One region of the Streptomyces sp. NPDC029014 genome, then DNA from elsewhere that is predicted to be linked to it. Evidence: riboswitches for the same ligand, from Rfam matches in the RefSeq annotation. Region 1 holds a riboswitch; each other region holds the start of a gene.
The links. Region 1 has a riboswitch for cobalamin ahead of ACZ4VL_RS11710 (ribonucleoside-diphosphate reductase subunit alpha). Riboswitches for the same ligand answer to the same signal wherever they lie in the genome.

Region 1 (4,650 bases):
ATGTCCATTCCGTACGGCACGATGTGCGCGCTCTCGTAGCGCCGGCCGTTGGGCTGGGTGTAGACGGACACCTCGCCCTTGGCCCGGTCGATGAGCAGGTAGACGGGAATGCCGGTTTCCGCGTAGGCACGCGGCTTCTCGACGTGGTCGCGGCGCTGCGTGTCGGAGTCCCACAAGGTCACCTCGACGACCATGAGGATCGGGGCCGGGTCGACCCAGTCGCCCTGCCCGACGAAAGCATCCGGGTGCGCGAGTACCGCGTCGGGGATCGCCCGCCCGTCCCGGTACTCCTGCGCCTTGATCCCCTGGCCAGGGTGCAGGAACAGATCGGGCCGTGACTGCATGCAGACCTTGAGCAGCCACTGGATGATGCGCCCGTGGTCGCCGTCCGGCATTGCTTTGCTCCTGATGATCCCGTCGATGAACTCCAGCCGCGTCCCCTCCCTCTCTTGGGCCGCTATGCGCGCCACGGCTTCGAAGTCCTCTGTCAGCATGTGGGGCCGGTGAGTCATCACGCTCATGCCTCGCTCGCCTTTCTCGACGGTGCTGTCCCTGACGATAGCCCCGGGCGCCCGCCCGCGTCCGGCACACTCGGCGGCATGGACATCGACATCCGCATCGCCGAGACCGACGAGTACGAACGGATCGGCGAGATCACCGGGCAGGCCTACACCGGGGACGGGCTGCTCGACCAGAACGAGGACGACACCTACCTGAACGTCCTGCGCGACGTGGCCGGCCGGGCCGCCGACGGCGAGGTGCTGGTCGCCGTCCGGGACGGGGAGGTGCTCGGCGGGGTGACCTTCGCCCCGCCCGGGAGCCCCCTCGCCGACGTCGCCGGCCCGCACGAGGCCGAGTTCCGGATGCTCGCCGTGGCGCCCGGGGCGCGCGGCGCGGGCGTCGGAGAGGCCCTCGTACGGGCGTGCATCGAGCGGGCCCGGGCCCTCGACGGGGTCACCGCGCTGACCCTTTCCACTCAGCCGGCGATGCGCGGCGCCCAGCGGATCTACGCCCGTCTGGGCTTCGTCCGCACCCCGGAACTGGACTGGTCCCCGATCCCCGCACTGACCCTGCTCACCTACCGACTGGAGCTGTGGGGCCACGCTCAGCAAAGGGGCGGACACAACATCTAGGGGGTCACACAGAAACCTCCCCCCACATGTATGCTCATCCTCGCTGTCGCCGCAGGGGAATCCGGTGCGAATCCGGAACTGTCCCGCAACGGTATGAAGTACACCCATCGGTGTCACCGAAGTCCGACGACCTGCCGACGGCGCGCCCGGCTCGACCGAACCGGGTGCCGACCACGTCCGGGCCTCGCGGTAGGGCCTGCGGACGCCGCGCGGTGCTGCCCTCCCACGGGCCCTTGCCCGCGCGCGCCCGCTCGCGCCCGCACCGCCGCCGTCCCGGAGCCGAGCGAGGGAGAGCTCCCCCCGTGACCATCGCGCCTTCCGCACCGCGCGCCGAGTCCGACCCGTCCGACAACGGAACTGAGGGGGGCCCCGGGGCCGCGCTGCTGCGCACCCTCACCGAGCTGACCGCCGACCTTCCCGACACCGACCCCGGCCGGGTCGCCGCCGCCGCCCTGCGCGGCCGCAGCGCGGCCGCCGACGAGGCCGAGCTGCGCGGGCTGGCCACCGAGGCCGCGGCAGGTCTGATCTCCGAGGACCCGGCCTACTCCCGGCTCGCCGCCCGCCTGCTGACGATCGCCGTCGCCGAGGAGGCGGCTGGCCAGGGCGCCACCTCCTTCTCCGCCTCGGTCGAGGTCGGTCACCGCGAGGGCCTGATCGCCGACCGCACCGCCGAGTTCGTCCGGCTGCACGCGAGCCGCCTCGACGCGCTGGTCGAGCACACCCTCGGCGAGGGCGCCGACGACCGCTTCGGCTTCTTCGGCCTGCGCACCCTGCACAGCCGCTACCTGCTGCGCCACCCGATCACCCGCCAGGTCATCGAGACCCCGCAGCACTTCATGCTGCGCGTGGCCTGCGGCCTGGCCGAGAACGACGGCATCGAGGCCGTCGAGGAAGTCGCCTCCCTGTACCGGCTGATGAGCCGCCTGGACTACCTGCCGTCCTCCCCCACGCTCTTCAACTCCGGCACCCGGCACCCGCAGATGTCCTCCTGCTACCTGCTGGACTCCCCGCTGGACGAGCTCGACTCGATCTACGACCGCTACCACCAGGTCGCGCGCCTGTCGAAGCACGCCGGCGGCATCGGCCTGTCGTACTCCCGCATCCGCGCCCGCGGTTCGCTGATCCGCGGCACCAACGGCCACTCCAACGGCATCGTCCCGTTCCTGAAGACCCTCGACGCCTCCGTCGCCGCCGTGAACCAGGGCGGCCGCCGCAAGGGTGCCGCCGCCGTCTACCTGGAGACCTGGCACGCGGACATCGAGGAGTTCCTGGAGCTGCGCGACAACACCGGTGAGGACGCCCGGCGCACGCACAACCTGAACCTGGCGCACTGGATCCCGGACGAGTTCATGCGCCGCGTGAACGCCGACGGCGAGTGGTCGCTGTTCTCCCCGGCCGACGTGCCCGAGCTGGTCGACCTGTACGGCGACGAGTTCGACGCCGCCTACGTCAAGGCCGAGCAGGCGGGCCTGGCCAAGAAGACCATGCCGGCCCGCGAGCTGTACGGCCGCATGATGCGCACCCTCGCGCAGACCGGCCAGGGCTGGATGACCTTCAAGGACGCCTCCAACCGGACCGCGAACCAGACCGCCCTGCCGGGCACGGTCGTCCACTCCTCCAACCTGTGCACCGAGATCATCGAGGTCACCAACGACGGCGAGACGGCCGTCTGCAACCTCGGCTCGGTCAACCTCGGCGCGTTCGTCCTCGCCGAGACGGGCGAGATGGACTGGGAGCGCCTGGACGAGACCGTCCGCACCGCCGTGACCTTCCTCGACCGGGTCGTGGACATCAACTTCTACCCGACCGAGGAGGCCGGCCGCTCCAACGCCAAGTGGCGCCCGGTGGGCCTGGGCGCCATGGGCCTCCAGGACGTCTTCTTCAAGCTGCGCCTGCCCTTCGACTCCGCCGCGGCCAAGGCCCTCTCCACGAAGATCGCCGAGCGGATCATGCTGGCGGCCTACGAGGCCTCCGCCGACCTCGCCGAGAAGCACGGCACCCTCCCGGCCTGGGAGCAGACCCGTACCGCCCAGGGCGTGCTGCACCCCGACCACTACGGTGTCGAGCTCACCTGGCCGGAGCGCTGGGACGCGCTGCGCGCCCGCATCGCGACGACCGGCATGCGCAACTCGCTGCTGCTGGCCATCGCGCCGACCGCGACGATCGCCTCGATCGCCGGCGTGTACGAGTGCATCGAGCCGCAGGTGTCCAACCTGTTCAAGCGCGAGACGCTGTCGGGCGAGTTCCTCCAGGTCAACGGCTACCTGGTGGAGGACCTGAAGAAGCTCGGCGTGTGGGACGCCCAGACCCGGGAGGCGCTGCGCGACTCCTCCGGCTCGGTCCAGGGCTTCAACTGGATCCCGGCCGAGGTCCGCGAGCTGTACCGCACGGCGTGGGAGATCCCGCAGCGCGGCCTGATCGACATGGCGGCGGCCCGTACGCCGTACCTGGACCAGTCGCAGTCGCTGAACCTGTTCATGGAGACGCCGACCATCGGCAAGCTGTCGTCGATGTACGCGTACGCCTGGAAGCAGGGCCTGAAGACCACGTACTACCTGCGCTCGCGTCCGGCGACGAGGATCGCCCGCGCCGCGTCCGGCACCGCCGTCCCGGCCGCCGTACCGGAGACCGCCACGCCCCTCCCGCAGGCCCTCGACGCCGAGGCACTGGCCTGCTCCCTTGAGAACCCCGAGTCCTGCGAGGCCTGCCAGTAATCCCCACCCGCCACCCGACCACCACCCCTGGAGGACGGCGCTTCGCGCCGACTGTTATGACCGACAAGAACCTGCTCGACCCCGGCTTCGAGCTGACGCTCCGCCCGATGCGCTACCCGGACTTCTACGAGCGCTACCGGGACGCGATCAAGAACACGTGGACGGTGGAGGAGGTCGACCTCCACTCGGACGTCGCCGACCTGGCGAAGCTGACGCCCGCCGAGCAGCACATGATCGGCCGACTGGTGGCGTTCTTCGCGACGGGCGACTCGATCGTGGCGAACAACCTGGTCCTGACGCTGTACAAGCACATCAACTCCCCGGAGGCGCGCCTGTACCTGTCGCGCCAGCTGTTCGAGGAGGCCGTGCACGTCCAGTTCTACCTGACGCTGCTCGACACCTACCTGCCCGACCCGGACGACCGGGCGGCCGCGTTCGCCGCGGTGGAGAACATCCCCTCCATCCGTGAGAAGGCCCAGTTCTGCTTCAAGTGGATGGACTCGGTCGAGAAGATCGACCGCCTGGAGACCCAGGCCGACCGCCGCCGTTTCCTGCTGAACCTGATCTGCTTCGCGGCGTGCATCGAGGGCCTGTTCTTCTACGGCGCCTTCGCCTACGTGTACTGGTTCCGGTCGCGCGGTCTGCTGCACGGCCTGGCCACCGGCACCAACTGGGTGTTCCGCGACGAGACCATGCACATGAACTTCGCGTTCGAGGTCGTGGACACGGTCCGCAAGGAGGAGCCGGAGCTCTTCGACGAGGCCCTCCAGCAGCAGGTCACGGACATGCTGAAGGAGGCCGTC
Region 2 (4,650 bases), on a different contig from region 1:
GGCGGCCTTCACGTACCGCTGCGACCGGCCCTGGGAGCTCGCCCTGGACTTCCAGGGGGCGGGCCGGCACCTGGCGCGCTGGGTGTTCTCCCGGGACCTCCTGCTCGACGGGGAGGCCTGCGCCACCGGCGCGGGCGACATCCGGGTCTGGCCCCGCCGGCGCCGCAGCGAGCCGCGGGTGTACCTGGCCTTCAGCAACGGGGAGCAGAGCTGCGTGGTCTCCGCCCGGGCCAAGGACGTCCGGGCGCTGTGCCGGCGACTGGTGGAGCTGGTGCCCCGGGGCGAGGAGCAGCGGCACTACGACCTCGACGCGGAGCTGGACGGCCTCCTGATCCGGTGACGCGTCGGCCGCGCGTCGGCGAGGTGCCGGTTCGGGCGATTTCGACGGAATAAGAAATTTAGTCGATTTTGCCGCAACCATCGACGCGCAGCGGGTGTCTCCGGCAGTGACACAGGTCCCCGTCTCTTGAGAACCAGGGGGGACGTCATGAACCACCTCCGCCGCCGGCAGACCGTGGCCCTTGCCACGGGGGCCCTCCTCACCGCCGGAATCGCCCTCGCCGCGCCCGCCTCCACCGCCCCGGCCCCGGCCGCCGCGGCCTCCGGGCGCGCCACCGTCCCGCTCGTCGTGAACGCCCGCTGGGCCGGGCACTGCGCGTACGACCGGATCGTCGTCGACCTGCGGGGACGCGTCCCCGACGTCGAGGTCACCCGCGTCCCGCGGCTGTACCGGGACGGGTCCGGCGAGCCCGTCCCGCTGGCCGGGAAGCACTTCCTCCAGATCCGTCTGCACCCCGCCGACGCACACCTGCGCTCCGGCGAGAGCACCTACCGCGGGCCGAAGCTCGCCACGATCGACCTGCCCGCCCTGAAGGGCTTCGCCATGACGGGCGACTTCGAGGGGTACGTCACCTTCGGCGCCGCCTTCGACAGCAAGCCGTCGTACACCTCGTTCACCCTGCGCTCGCCCGACCGGTTCGTGCTGGACGTCGCGCACCGCAACGTGTGCTGCGGCTGAGCCGAGCCCCCGTACGGCCGGACGGCCCTGCGACCGTCCGGTCGTACGGCCCGGGCCGTCAGCGGTGCTCGGGGTTGGGGAAGTCGAAGCGGCAGCCGGCGTCCCAGGCCGAGCGCTGGTTGCCGTGGGCGGGGATGCCGCCGGAGTGCTTGAGCAGGGCCGCCAGGTGCATCAGGTTCCACGACATGAACGTCGTGTTCCGGTTGGTGAAGTCGTTCTCCGGTCCGCCCGAGCCCGGGTCAAGGTACGAGGGGCCCGGACCGGCCTCGCCGATCCAGCCGGCGTCGGCCTGCGGTGGGATCGCGTACCCGAGGTGCTGGAGGCTGTAGAGGACGTTCATGGCGCAGTGCTTCACGCCGTCCTCGTTGCCGGTGATCAGCGCACCGCCGACGCGCCCGTAGTAGGCGTACTGGCCGTGCTCGTTCAGGATCGAGGAGCAGGCGTAGAGCCGCTCGACGACCTGCTTCATGACGGAGCTGTTGTCGCCGAGCCAGATCGGCCCGCACAGGACGAGGATGTCGGCGTCCATGATCTGGCTGTACAGGACCGGCCACTGGTCGGTTTCCCAGCCGTGCTCGGTCATGTCCGGCCAGACTCCGGTGGCGATGTCGTGGTCGACGGCGCGGATCAGGGAGGTCCGGGCGCCGGCCGCCTCCATGACGGCCCGGCTGCGCGCGATCAGGCCCTCCGTGTTGCTGGTCTCGGGCGAGCGTTTGAGCGTGCAGTTGACGTAGACGGCGGTCAGGTCGGAGTAGTCGAACGCCCCGGCGTCCGTCCCCCGCTGCGGGTGCGCGGTGTCGTGTTCGGCGGCCACCCTCCCAGCCTGCGGGGACGCCGGCCCCGCGGCGAACGGAAGGCGCCCGTCCGGGGTGGTCACTCCCGGCCCCTCGCGGCCGGACGCTCCGGCCACCCCTCCCGACCGCACCCCGCACACGCCCCGGCGGCGCCGGTTGGAGCGCATGAACGGAAGAGCGCCCCAGCACGCGCCGGTCCCTCCAGACGGCCGACCCGAGCCGGAACTTCCGCGCCCCTGCCGCCGTTTCGCCCGCCCGCCCCCAGCACACCGGTACGCCGCCGACCCTAAGCGGAATCCCCGGGCCCAACAGGCGGGCCGGAGCCGGGTTGTTACGGGTCCACGGGGCCGATTAGGGTCATCAGGCCTTGGTGTACGGGAAACCGGTGCAAGACCGGTGCGGCCCTCGCCACTGTGAACGGGAAGTCCGGCTCCACTCCTGCGGGAAAGCCACTGGGCAGCGCGGGTAGGGACCCGCACCGCCCGGGAAGGCGGAGCCAGGGCATCAGTACCCGTGAGCCAGGAGACCGGCCAGGGCGCGTTGTCCATCCACGAGGTGCTGGAGAGGTCTCCCACTCATGCATATAGCCGAGGGGTTCCTGCCCCCTTTGCACGCGGCCGCCTGGGGCGCCGCGTCCGCTCCCTTCGTCGTCCACGGGGTGCGCGCCCTCACCCGCGAGGTGAAGGCCAACCCCGAGAGCACCCTCCTGCTCGGCGCGTCCGGCGCGTTCACCTTCGTCCTGTCCGCACTGAAGATCCCGTCGGTGACGGGCAGCTGCTCGCACCCCACCGGGACCGGGCTCGGCGCGATCCTGTTCCGGCCGCCCATCATGGCGGTGCTCGGCACGATCACCCTCCTCTTCCAGGCGCTGCTGCTCGCGCACGGCGGACTGACCACGCTCGGCGCCAACGTCTTCTCCATGGCCATCGCCGGACCCTGGTCGGGGTACTGCGCCTACCTGCTGCTGCGGCGCTTCAACGCCCCGCTGATGGTGTCCGTGTTCTTCGGCGCCTTCTTCGCCGACCTCGTCACCTACTGCGTGACCTCGGTCCAGCTGGCGCTGGCCTTCCCGGACCCGGGCACGGGCTTCCTCGGCGCGCTCGCGAAGTTCGGCGGCATCTTCGCCGTCACGCAGATCCCGCTCGCCGTGAGCGAGGGCCTGCTGACCGTCCTCGTGATGCGGCTGCTGATGCAGTCGAGCAAGTCCGACCTGGTCCGGCTGGGCGTCGCGAAGCTCACCGGCCGCTCCGAGCAGAAGACGGCGGTGTGACGCGATGAACCCGAGCCGGAACACGAAGATCAACGTTCTGCTGCTGCTCCTGGTGGCGGCGCTGGCCGTCCTGCCCCTCGCCCTGGGCCTCGGCGAGGGCAAGGAGGAGCCCTTCGCGGGCGCCGACGCGCAGGCGGAGGCGGCCATCACCGAACTGAAGCCGGACTACGAGCCCTGGTTCTCCCCGCTGTACGAGCCCCCGTCCGGGGAGGTCGAGTCGGCCCTGTTCGCCCTCCAGGCGGCCCTGGGCGCGGGCGTGCTCGCGTACTACTTCGGCGTCCGCCGGGGCCGCCGCCAAGGCGCGGCCGCCGCGGCGGCGGGCGGCGACGCCCCGGCTCCCACCGCGGAGTCGTAGCCGGTGCTGCCGATCGACGTGGCCGCGCACAGCAGTCGCTGGCGGGGCCGCCACCCGCTGGAGAAGGCGCTGCTCGGGCTGGGTCTGACGGTCAGCGCCCTGTGCCTGCCGCCCTGGCCCGGCGGACCGCTCGTGGCCGCCGCGACCCTCGCCGTGCTCCTCGGGCCGGCCGGGGTCGCCGGGCGGCAGCTGTGGCGGGCCTTCCGGATCCCGCTCGGTTTCTGCTTCACCGGGGCGCTGCCGCTGCTCGTCGCGCTCGGCGGCCCGGCGGGTCCGGTCTCGCTGGCCCCGCACGGGCCGCGGCTCGCCGCCGAACTGCTGCTGCGCACGTCCGCGGCCTCGCTCGGGGTGCTGCTGTTCGCGTTCACCACGCCGGTGTCGGACGTGCTGCCGCGGCTGGTCCGGGCCGGGGTGCCGGCGCCGGTGGTGGACGTGGCCCTGGTCATGTACCGCATCGGCTTCCTGCTGCTCGACTCCCTCGCCCAGGTGCGGCGCGCGCAGGCGGCCCGCCTGGGGAACGCGGGCCGGGCGGCGGCGTGGCGTTCGGTGGCCGGGCTCGCCGCCACCTCGTTCGTACGGGCCTTCGACCGCGCGGCGCGGCTCCAGTCGGGCCTCGCCGGGCGCGGCTACGACGGTGCACTGCGGGTGCTCGTCCCCGAGGCGACGCTGTCGTGGCGCTTCCTGGCGGCCTCGGCGGCCCTGCTCGCGGCCGTGGCCGCGCTGACTCTCACCCTGAAAGGGCTGTACCTGTGAACCCGTTGGTGGAACTGGCCGGGGCCGGCTACGCGTACGAGGACGGCCCGGCGGTGCTGACCGGCGTGGACTTCGCGATCGCCGAGGGCCGGGCGCTGGTCCTGCTCGGCCGCAACGGCAGCGGCAAGACCACGCTGATGCGGCTGCTCAGCGGGGGCCTGCGGCCCGGCTCGGGCGAACTGCGGCTGGACGGGGCGCCCGTCGCCCACGACCGGGCGGGCCTGACCCGGCTGCGGACGGCGGTCCAGCTGGTGGTCCAGGACCCCGACGACCAGCTGTTCGCCGCCTCGGTGGAGCAGGACGTGTCCTTCGGCCCGATGAACCTCGGCCTGCCCGCCGCGGAGGTACGGGCCCGGGTGGACTCCGCGCTGGCCGCGCTCGACATCACCGCGCTGCGGGACCGCCCCACGCACCTGCTCTCGTACGGGCAGCGCAAGCGCGCGGCGATCGCGGGCGCGGT
Region 3 (4,650 bases), on a different contig from region 1:
GGGGCCGACCACGCCGACCGTCTCGCCGGGCCGGGCGGTGAGGTCCACTCCGTGGAGCAGGGTGTGTCCGCCGGTGGTGTACCCCACGCCGTCGACGGTGAGGTCCAGCGGGTGCGCGCGCCCGCCCGCGGTCATGCCGGCACCCCCTCGGTGCGCGTGGAACGCCTCAGCATCCACAGGAAGAACGGTCCGCCGACCAGGGCGGTGACCACGCCGACCGGTATCTCCTCGGGCGCCGCCGCCGTACGCGCGATCAGGTCGGCCAGGAGCAGGAACACCGCCCCGCCGAGGGCGGCGACCGGCAGCAGGGCCCGGTGCGCGGCCCCGACGACCATCCGGGCGGCGTGCGGCACCATCAGCCCGACGAAGCCGATCGCCCCGCTGTACGCCACGAGCACCCCGACGACGAGGGAGACGAGGACGAAGACGGCGGCGCGGAAGCGGCCCGCGTCCAGCCCGAGGGTGTGCGCACCCTCCTCCCCCGCCAGCAGCAGGTCCAACGGCCGGGCGAGGGCTATCAACAGGGCGGTGCCGGCGGCCAGCACCGCCGCGGGCAGGGCCAGTTCGTCCGGGCGGGCGCCGCCGAGGCCGCCCAGGGTCCAGAAGAGGACGGACCGCACCTGGTCGGGGCGGGCGGCGAGGACGAGCACCAGGCTGGTGAGCGCGGACAGGACGTACTGGACGGCGACGCCGGCGAGGACCAGCCGCCCGGTCGTCATGCTCCCGCCGCGCCGGGCCATCGCGTACACGGCGACGAGCGCGCACATCGACCCGGCGAACGCGGCCGCGGGCACCCCGGCCCCGCCCGCGATTCCGGCGAGGCCCGCGAGACTCCCCGCGCCCGCGGTGCCGGCTCCCGCCCCGAGGACGATGACGAGGACCGCGCCGGCCGAAGCACCCGAGGAGGCACCCAGCAGGAACGGGTCGGCGAGCTGGTTGCGGACGAGGGCCTGCAGGACGGTGCCGGCCACCGCGAGGCCGCCACCGACGACGGCGCCGAGGAGCACCCGCGGCATCCGCACGTCCCACACGATGGAGCCGAACGCCCCGCCGCCCGGACCGGGTCCGCGGAGCACCAGGTCGAGCACCTGCCCGGGGGCGATCCGGACCGGCCCCAGGGCCAACCCCGCCACGGCCGACGCGAGGAGCGCGGCGGCCAGGACGAACAGGACCACGGCGACGGGCGGGCGGCGGCCAGGACCCGTACGGGGGCGGGTCACGGGGCGTCGGGGTGGAGCTGGCGACCCAGGGACTCGACGGCGTCGGCGACGCGCACGCCGAGGACGGCCGAGGACAGCGGCAGCACGGCGAACCGCCGGTTCTTGACCGCGGGAACCTCCGCGAGCGCCGGATCGTTCAACAGGCGCTGCTTCTTCGCCTCGACGGTGGTGCCGCCGTAGTCGTAGATGAGGACGACCTCGGGCCTCCGCTCGATGACCTTCTCCCACGACACGTCGCCGAAGGTGTCCCCCAGGTCGGCGAAGGTGTTCGTCCCGCCGGCCAAGGAGACGATCTCGTTGCCGATGCCGTGGCCGCCCGAGGTGAAGGCACTGTCCTGGCCGGAGTCGTAGACGAAGACGGAGGGCCGGCCCCTGTCCTTGACCCGGGCCGTGACGGCGTCGATGCGGCGCTGCTCCTCGGCAATGAGCCGTTCGCCCCGCTCGGGCACCCCGAAGGTCCGGGCGACCTCGGTGATCTCGGTCTTCAGCTGGTCCAGGCCGACCGGGCCGTCGGTGCAGTACTCCACGCTGAGCCGGGTGTCGATGCCCGCCCCGGCGAGCGCCGCGCGGTCGCGGCCCTGCGCCTTGTCGAAGGCGCTGGAGTAACCGCCGTACACGAAGTCCGGGTTGGCGCCGAGGAGCACCTCCTTGGACGGGTACTCCTTCGCCAGCACCTTGATGCGGTCGTAGGCGGGCTCGTAGGCGGGGAGCACCGCGTCGTCCAGGTAGGCGGTCCCGGCCATCCGGTCCTGCAGGCCGAGCGCGAGCAGCAGCTCGGTGGCGTGCTGGTTCATGGTGACGGCCCGCTGCGGCGGGGCCTGGTAGGTGCTGGTGACACCGCAGTTGACGGTGGTGTACGGGAACCCGGGCGCGGCGGCCTTCCCCGGGGCGGCGCCCTGACCGGCCCCGCTCGACCCGCCACAGGCGGCGAGCGGTACCAGCAGGGTGATCGGGGCGAGTGCACGCAGCAGGGCGCGGGAACGCGGCATGGCGAAGCCTCTCCGGGGGATCCTCGTCCCCTGGTCGACGTGAAGAGGCGGTGCGTCAGTATCTGGCTTCCGGCCCGCGGGAGGCGGGCCGGTCACAGTGGCGGGACCGCACCGGATTCGCACCGGTTTCCTGTCCTGCACCGCCGAGTTGGTCCACACCAGTCTGCCAGACGCCACGGAACGCGCGGTGACATGACGAAGGCCCAGGTCCGCCAACCCGGACCTGGGCCTTCACACGTGAACCACCGGTTCACCGTGGCAGGGGCGACAGGATTCGAACCTGCGACATTCGGTTTTGGAGACCGACGCTCTGACCAGCTGAGCTACACCCCTTCGATGAGGACAACCATGCCATGTCGCGGCGAGAAGATCCACTCGATTAAGGGTGCGTGTCCCCCGGGGCGCGGCGCCGGCGGTGGGTGGCGGCCAGGGCCGCGGTCTGGGCGAACGTGGGGACGCGGCCGGTGCCGCCCCGCCCGGAGACCGACAGGGACGCGGCGGCGATGCCGTGGGCCACGGCGTCGGCGAGGCTGTCGCCGAGGGCGAGCCGGGCGGTGACGGTGCCGGTGAAGCAGTCCCCGGCTCCGGTGGCGTCGACCGGAGCCGGGTTGACGGGCACGGAGTGGTACTCGGCCCGCGTCCCGTCGTCCAGGAGCAGCCGGTCCGCCCCCGCGGTGACCGCGACCGTACGGGCGCCCAGCGCGCGGTAACGGGCTGCGGCGGCGCCGGGGTCGGCGGTGCCCACGAGGGCGAGCGCGTCGTCGGGGCAGGAGGTCTTCAGCAGTCCGGTCAGCGGGGCGACCCGCGCCAGCAGTTGCCGGGCCGCGGCCCGGCCGGTCAGCCGGGGCCGGAAGTTGGGGTCGTACGAGACGTGCCCGCCTGCCCGGTGCACGGTCTCGGCGGCGGCCACCACCGCCTCGCCGCTGCCGGCCGACAGGGCACCGGTGATCCCGCTGGTGATGAGGGCCCCGGCTCCGGTCAGCACGTTCCGCCAGGCTTCCACGTGTCCGGGCGAGAGGGTGGATCCGGCGCTGTGCGTACGCCAGTAGACGAACTCGCGGGCGCCTGTGGTGTCGGCAGCGAGGAGGTAGGCCCCGTTGGGCCGCGGGGCCCGGTGGACGTGGGCGGTGTCCACGCCGAGTTCGGCGACCCGGCGCAGCAGCGGAACGCTGAGCTCGTCATCGCCGACGACGGTGAGGAGGGCGGTCCGGGCTCCCGCCGCCGCGGCGGCCGCGGCGGCGTTCAGGGCGTCGCCGGAGTAGGAGATCCGGGCCGGGCTGCCGTCGGCGGCCGCCCGCAGGGCGGTGTCGGCGTGGATCTCGACCAGGACCTCGCCGAGGACCACCACGTCGTACCGGGGGTCTGCCACGGCCCCCTCGTCCCCGGCTGCGTCCAGGGTGCCGGCCAACCCCTCGCCCGGGCCGCCGCCCGCATCCACCGCGCCACCGTCCGCGTACCCGCCCGGCATCTCAGCGGCCCGTCCCCTCGCAGGCGGCGCAGCACGGGCCCGCCAGCTCCGCGAAGACGGCGGCCAGTTCCGCGGGATCGTCCGGCAGGCCGCTGCCGATGCCGACGGCCGCGGCCCCGGCGTCGAGCCAGTCCCGGACCTCGGCGGGCCGGATGCCGCCGGTCGGGAGCAGGACGGCCGCGGGGAGCACGGCAGCCAGGGAGCGGATGAAGCCGGGGCCGCCGAGGTGCGCCGGGAACACCTTGGCGGCGCCCGCGTACCGCACCGCGGCGGCGATCTCGCCGGGGGTGAAGCCGCCCTCGACGAACACCGCCCCGCGCCGGGCAGCGGTGTCCCGGACTTCGGGGGCCGGGTACGGGGAGACCAGGAAGGCGGCGCCGGCGTCCAGGGCGGCTTCCGCCTGCCCGGCGGCGGTGACCGTGCCGACCCCGATCATCGCGGGGCGGCCGTGCGCGTCGGCGAGCGGCGCGACCCGGGCGACGGCCCGCGCCCAACCGGGGGTCGTGGTGGTCAGTTCGACCACCCGGCAGCCGGCGGCCAGTAGGGCTTCGGTCCGGCGGACGGCGTCGTCCACGCCCGGAGTGCGCAGCACCGGCAGCAGTCGCTGGGCGGCGAGGGCTGCGTAAGGATGGCAGGACACGAGGCGACCCCCCGGTCGTTCCACGCGACGGAACTCCTTGCGCAGACCCTATCGGGCCCGCCCTGGCCTGTCGCCGGGTTCCGCAGAAGCCGGGGACCCGACGGGGCCGCCCCGCGCCCCGCTGCCCGGCCACTGCCGCCCCTCGACCCGCCCACCCGAAACCGGTTTTCGAAATCTTCCTCCGAATAACTGTTATCCGGCCGCTGCTCGACGGTCTCCCTGGTATCGGGCATCATCGACCGCCGGTACGGACAGGGAACCTCATATGACTACACAGCACACGGCAGAGCTGGTCGCGGCCGCCCGCGCGGGCGATCCCCGCGCGCAGGACGA
Region 4 (4,650 bases), on a different contig from region 1:
ACGTGCAGCAGGAAGTCGTCGAAGCCGTCGTCGTCCGGACGCTCCTCCAGACCCAGGTCGTGGTCGAGCTTCGCCGCCTGGATCAGCGTCCAGATCTGCGCGCGGATCGCCGGCAGCTTCGCCGGGTCCATCGAGCTGATCTGCGCGTACTCGTCCAGGTGCTGCTCCAGGCGCGCGATGTCGCCGTACGACTCCGCGCGCGCCATCGGCGGCACCAGGTGGTCGACCAGGGTGGCGTGCACGCGGCGCTTGGCCTGCGTGCCCTCGCCCGGGTCGTTGACGAGGAACGGGTAGACCAGCGGCAGGTCGCCCAGCGCCGCGTCGGGCGCGCACGCCGCCGACAGGCCGGCGTTCTTGCCCGGCAGCCACTCCAAGTTGCCGTGCTTGCCCAGGTGGATCATCGCGTCGGCGCCGAAACCGCCGTCCTCGGCGCCGGCCTGGATCCACCGGTACGCGGCCAGGTAGTGGTGCGACGGCGGCAGGTCCGGGTCGTGGTAGATCGCGATCGGGTTCTCGCCGAACCCGCGCGGCGGCTGGATCAGGATCAGCAGGTTCCCGCGGCGCAGCGCCGCCAGGACGATGTCACCGTCCGGGTTCTGCGAGCGGTCCACGAACATCTCGCCCGGCGCCGGACCCCAGTGCTCCTCGACCTGCTCGCGCAGCTCCGCCGGCAGCTCCGCGAACCAGCGCCGGTAGTCGGCGGCCGGAATGCGGACCGGGTTGCGGGCCAGCTGCTCCTCGGTCAGCCAGTCCTGGTCGTGGCCGCCGGCCTCGATCAGGGCGCGGATCATCTCGTCGCCGTCACCGGAGACCAGACCGGGGATCTCCTCGGCCGGGCCGAAGTCGTAGCCGGCGTCGAGGAGGGCGCGCAGCAGCACCATCGCACTGGCCGGGGTGTCGAGGCCGACCGCGTTGCCGATCCGCGAGTGCTTCGTCGGGTAGGCGGAGAGGACCAGCGCGATCTTCTTGTCGGCGCGGGCGATGTGCCGCAACCGGGCGTGGCGCACGGCGATCCCCGCGACCCGGGCGGCCCGCTCGGCGTCCGCCACGTACGCGGGCAGGCCGTCCTCGTCGAACTCCTTGAAGGAGAACGGGACGGTGATCAGACGGCCGTCGAACTCGGGCACGGCGACCTGCGTCGCGGCGTCGAGCGGAGACAGGCCCTCGTCGTTCTCCTCCCACGCACTGCGCGAACCCGTCAGGCACAGCGCCTGCAGGACCGGCACGCCCAGGCCGGCGAGCGCGCCCGCGTCCCAGGACTCGTCGTCGCCGCCGGCGGAGGCGGTCGCCGGGCGGGTGCCGCCGGCCGCGAGCACGGTGGTGATCACCGCGTCGGCCCCCTCCAGGGTGGCCAGCAGCTCCGGCTCCGGGGTGCGCAGGGAGGACACGTACAGCGGCATCGGGGAGCCCCCCGCCGCCTCGATCGCGTCGCACAGGGTGTGCACGAAGCCCGTGTTGCCGCTCATCTGGTGGGCACGGTAGTAGAGCACCGCGATGCGGGGGACGGGGGTGGGCGTGGGGGTGGGGCTGGAGGTGGGTGCGGGTGCGGCCGTCGGCGCGGGCGTGCCGGGGGCCGACGGCTTCGGGCGCTCCAGGGCGCCCCAGGTGGGCGCGGCGGCCGGCGGCTCGAAGCCGTGGCCGGTGAGCAGGACGGTGTCGGACAGGAAGCGGGCCAGCTGCTCCAGGTTGGCCGGGCCGCCGTGCGCGAGGTAGGCGTGCGCCTCGGCAGCGATGCCGATCGGCACCGTCGACGCCTCCATCAGCTGCGCGTCCGGGGCCTGTTCGCCGGTCAGGACGACGACGGGGCGGGTCTGCTCGGACGCCAGCAGCAGGTCGAGGCCGTCCTGCCAGGCCCGCAGGCCGCCGAGCAGGCGTACGACGACCAGCTCGACGCCGTCGAGGAGGCCGGAGAGGTCGTCGAGGGGAAGGCGGGAGGGGTTCGCGAACCGGTACGGCACCGGGCCGTCCGCGGCCGCTCGGGCGCTGAGCAGATCGGTGTCGGACGTCGACAGCAGCAGGATCATGCGGCGGCAGGCCTTCCTCGGGGTTTCCGCGCCCCGGGCAGTGAGGACGGCGGGAGTTCCTGACTCACCCGGATCGGCGGCTGCTCTGCCGGGTTCACAGTGGCGGGACCGCGCCGGAATCGCACCGGGCTTCCTCCCATGTCGCCGTCCTCGGCGATGAGCGGGCCGAATGGCACGCCGAAGGTCATCTTAGGTGCCGTTTCCCCTGGCCGGGAGTGGGGGTCACCACGCACCCACCGCCCGCGACGGCCGGGGCCGCGGAGCCGGGACACCGCTGGTGGGGAGGGGCGGGGAGGGGTGGGGACGGGCCCGCGGGGGGCCTTCGCGGTGTGGGGGGCGGGGTGGGCGGGGGTGGGTGTGTGGGGGGCATGCGGGGGTGCGATGGGGGTGTGCGGCGGGCGACGGGGTGCGCTGGGGCGACGGGGTGCGCTGGGGGTGCGGTGGGAGCGGTGGGAGCGCACTTCTGCCGTGCGATGGCTGCACGCCCCGGCCCGGCCGGCCACGCCCGCCCCGTCGGTGCTCCCGCGCCACGACCGCCGTGCCCCGTCCCGCCCCCCGCCCCCCGGCCCCCGCGACCTCGCTCCCACCACGTGCCCGTTCGGCCTCCGCCCCGCGGAACCCGTGCCGGTTGCCGGTTGCGGGTTGCCGGTGGCCGCAGGTCGGAGGTGGTGACGGCCACAGGTCGGGGGCCGGGATTCGTGGGTATGCTCGCCGCCATGCCCACACCCCCCTCCGCCCCCGCCGCACGGGACGAACCCGTCATACGGGAGCGCGGTGACGCCTGCCCCGGCGCACTGCGCCTCCACGCGGCCGACGACGGGTACCTGGCCCGGGTGCGGATCCCCGGCGGGATGCTCGGCGAGGACGCGGCGCTGCTGCTCGCCGACGCCGCCGACCGGCTCGGCGACGGGCACATCGACCTCACCTCGCGCGGCAACGCCCAGCTCCGCGGGCTCGGTGCGAGCTGCGGTGGCGAACTGGCCGGGGTGCTGGACCGCGCCGGGCTGCTGCCCGCGCCCACCCACGAGCGGGTCCGCAACATCGTCGCCTCACCGCTGACCGGCCTGGAGCTGCCGGTGCTGCCGGACGTGGCCCCGTGGGTGGGCGAGCTGGACCGACTGCTGTGCGCCGACCCGGCCGCGGCCGCCCTGTCCGGCCGCTTCCTGTTCGCCCTCGACGACGGCCGCGGTGACGTGGCGTCGCTGGACGCGGACGTCACCGTCATCGCCCGCGGCGACGAACACGCCCACGTGTTCGTCGCCGCCACGCCCACCGCGCAGATCGCCGACCCGGCTGCCCAGGGCGCAGTGGCTGCCGGTCCGGCGTCCGGCGGTTCGGTGGCTGCCGGTTCGGCGTCTGCCGGTTTGGTGTCGTCCGGTTCGGCGTCCGCCGGTCCGGTGTCCGGCGTCGGTGCGGCGGGCGGCCCCGGGGGCGGCGTCGGATCCGGAACGGCCCGCGGTTCCGCGGGCGTTGCGGTGCCGGCGGTGCTCGTGGCCGCGGCCGATGCGCCGCGCGCCGCGGTGGTCGCCGCCCGGTACTTCCTCGATGCGGCCCGCGCGGCTGGTACCCGTGCCTGGCGGGCCGTCGAACTGCCCCCCGAACACGCCCTGAGCGCGGCCGGGTTGGCTGCTCGGTTGGCGGCCGTCGGCGTTCCGGCCACCGTTGTGCCCGTGCCCGTGCCCGTGCCCGTGCCCGTGCCCCTGCCCGTGCCCCTGCCCGCCGCCGGCGTTGCTTTCACGGACGGGCCCGGGCCCGAGCCCGGGGTCGTCGTCGGGCCCGGCGGGGCCGCCGCGCTCAGCGTGCTCGCGCCGCTCGGCCGGTTGACCACCGCCCAGTGGCGGCTGCTGGCCCGGCTCACCGGCCGGATGCGGCTCACGCCCTGGCGGGGGATCGTCGTCCCCGGTCTGGCGGCCGACCGGGCCGCCGAGGCGCTGGCGGCCCTCGCCGACGCCGGGCTCGTCACCGCACCCGACGACCCCTGGCGTTCCGTCACCGCCTGCACCGGGCGGCCCGGTTGCGCCAAGTCCCTGGCCGACGTCCGCGCCGACGCCCGGGCCGTCGCGGCCCGCGCGACCGGACCGCTGCCCGTGCACTGGTCCGGCTGCGAACGCCGCTGCGGCCACCCCCGCGGCACCGCGTGGGTCGACCTCGTCGCCACCCCCGACGGCTACGCCCTCTCCGCCCCCGCCGGCAGCCCCCCGCACCACGGCGGCGGCCTCAAGACTTCCGACCAGCTGGCCGCGGCCCTCGCGTCCGCACGCCGCACCACCTCCCACGACGACGCAGCGAAGAAATGAGCGAGTACACAGTGTTCGAGTACGAGAAGGACGGCGCGGAGATCTACCGCCAGTCCTTTGCCACGATCCGCGCAGAGGCGGACCTCTCCGGGCTGCCCGCCTCCGTCGCGCAGGTCGCGGTACGCATGATTCACGCCTGCGGAATGACCGACCTGCCCCGGGACCTCGGCTACACCCCGGACGTCGTCCTGCGCGCCCGCGCCGCCCTGCACGCCGGGGCGCCCATCCTCTGCGACGTACAGATGGTCGCCAGCGGTGTCACCCGCAAGCGCCTGCCCGCCGACAACGAGGTGATCTGCACCCTCTCCGACCCGGCCGTCCCCGCCCTC

Region 2: it holds a riboswitch for cobalamin, as region 1 does, so the genes downstream of both, ACZ4VL_RS15280 (energy-coupling factor ABC transporter permease) here and ACZ4VL_RS11710 (ribonucleoside-diphosphate reductase subunit alpha) in region 1, are expected to answer to the same signal.
Region 3: it holds a riboswitch for cobalamin, as region 1 does, so the genes downstream of both, ACZ4VL_RS08890 (ABC transporter substrate-binding protein) here and ACZ4VL_RS11710 (ribonucleoside-diphosphate reductase subunit alpha) in region 1, are expected to answer to the same signal.
Region 4: it holds a riboswitch for cobalamin, as region 1 does, so the genes downstream of both, cobN (cobaltochelatase subunit CobN) here and ACZ4VL_RS11710 (ribonucleoside-diphosphate reductase subunit alpha) in region 1, are expected to answer to the same signal.

What each region holds. Positions count from the first base shown of each region.
Region 1 covers NZ_JBVHVT010000017.1:10,937-15,586, reverse strand. Annotated here, with positions in the region: gene ACZ4VL_RS11720 (Uma2 family endonuclease) at 1-521, opposite strand, end outside; gene ACZ4VL_RS11715 (GNAT family N-acetyltransferase) at 600-1,133, shown strand; cobalamin riboswitch at 1,158-1,286, shown strand; gene ACZ4VL_RS11710 (ribonucleoside-diphosphate reductase subunit alpha) at 1,436-3,847, shown strand; gene ACZ4VL_RS11705 (ribonucleotide-diphosphate reductase subunit beta) at 3,904-4,650, shown strand, end outside.
Region 2 covers NZ_JBVHVT010000023.1:71,956-76,605, forward strand. Annotated here, with positions in the region: gene ACZ4VL_RS15265 (SsgA family sporulation/cell division regulator) at 1-340, shown strand, start outside; gene ACZ4VL_RS15270 (AMIN-like domain-containing (lipo)protein) at 488-1,018, shown strand; gene ACZ4VL_RS15275 (flavodoxin family protein) at 1,077-1,832, opposite strand; cobalamin riboswitch at 2,164-2,361, shown strand; gene ACZ4VL_RS15280 (energy-coupling factor ABC transporter permease) at 2,390-3,082, shown strand; gene ACZ4VL_RS15285 (energy-coupling factor ABC transporter substrate-binding protein) at 3,087-3,437, shown strand; gene cbiQ (cobalt ECF transporter T component CbiQ) at 3,441-4,190, shown strand; gene ACZ4VL_RS15295 (energy-coupling factor ABC transporter ATP-binding protein) at 4,187-4,650, shown strand, end outside.
Region 3 covers NZ_JBVHVT010000012.1:20,452-25,101, forward strand. Annotated here, with positions in the region: gene ACZ4VL_RS08880 (ABC transporter ATP-binding protein) at 1-135, opposite strand, end outside; gene ACZ4VL_RS08885 (FecCD family ABC transporter permease) at 132-1,220, opposite strand; gene ACZ4VL_RS08890 (ABC transporter substrate-binding protein) at 1,217-2,209, opposite strand; cobalamin riboswitch at 2,246-2,382, opposite strand; tRNA gene ACZ4VL_RS08895 (tRNA-Trp) at 2,466-2,542, opposite strand; gene ACZ4VL_RS08900 (PfkB family carbohydrate kinase) at 2,589-3,578, opposite strand; gene ACZ4VL_RS08905 (bifunctional 4-hydroxy-2-oxoglutarate aldolase/2-dehydro-3-deoxy-phosphogluconate aldolase) at 3,679-4,341, opposite strand; gene ACZ4VL_RS08910 (sigma-70 family RNA polymerase sigma factor) at 4,583-4,650, shown strand, end outside.
Region 4 covers NZ_JBVHVT010000024.1:41,008-45,657, reverse strand. Annotated here, with positions in the region: gene cobN (cobaltochelatase subunit CobN) at 1-2,024, opposite strand, end outside; cobalamin riboswitch at 2,062-2,199, opposite strand; gene ACZ4VL_RS15615 (hypothetical protein) at 2,741-4,321, shown strand; gene ACZ4VL_RS15610 (precorrin-8X methylmutase) at 4,318-4,650, shown strand, end outside.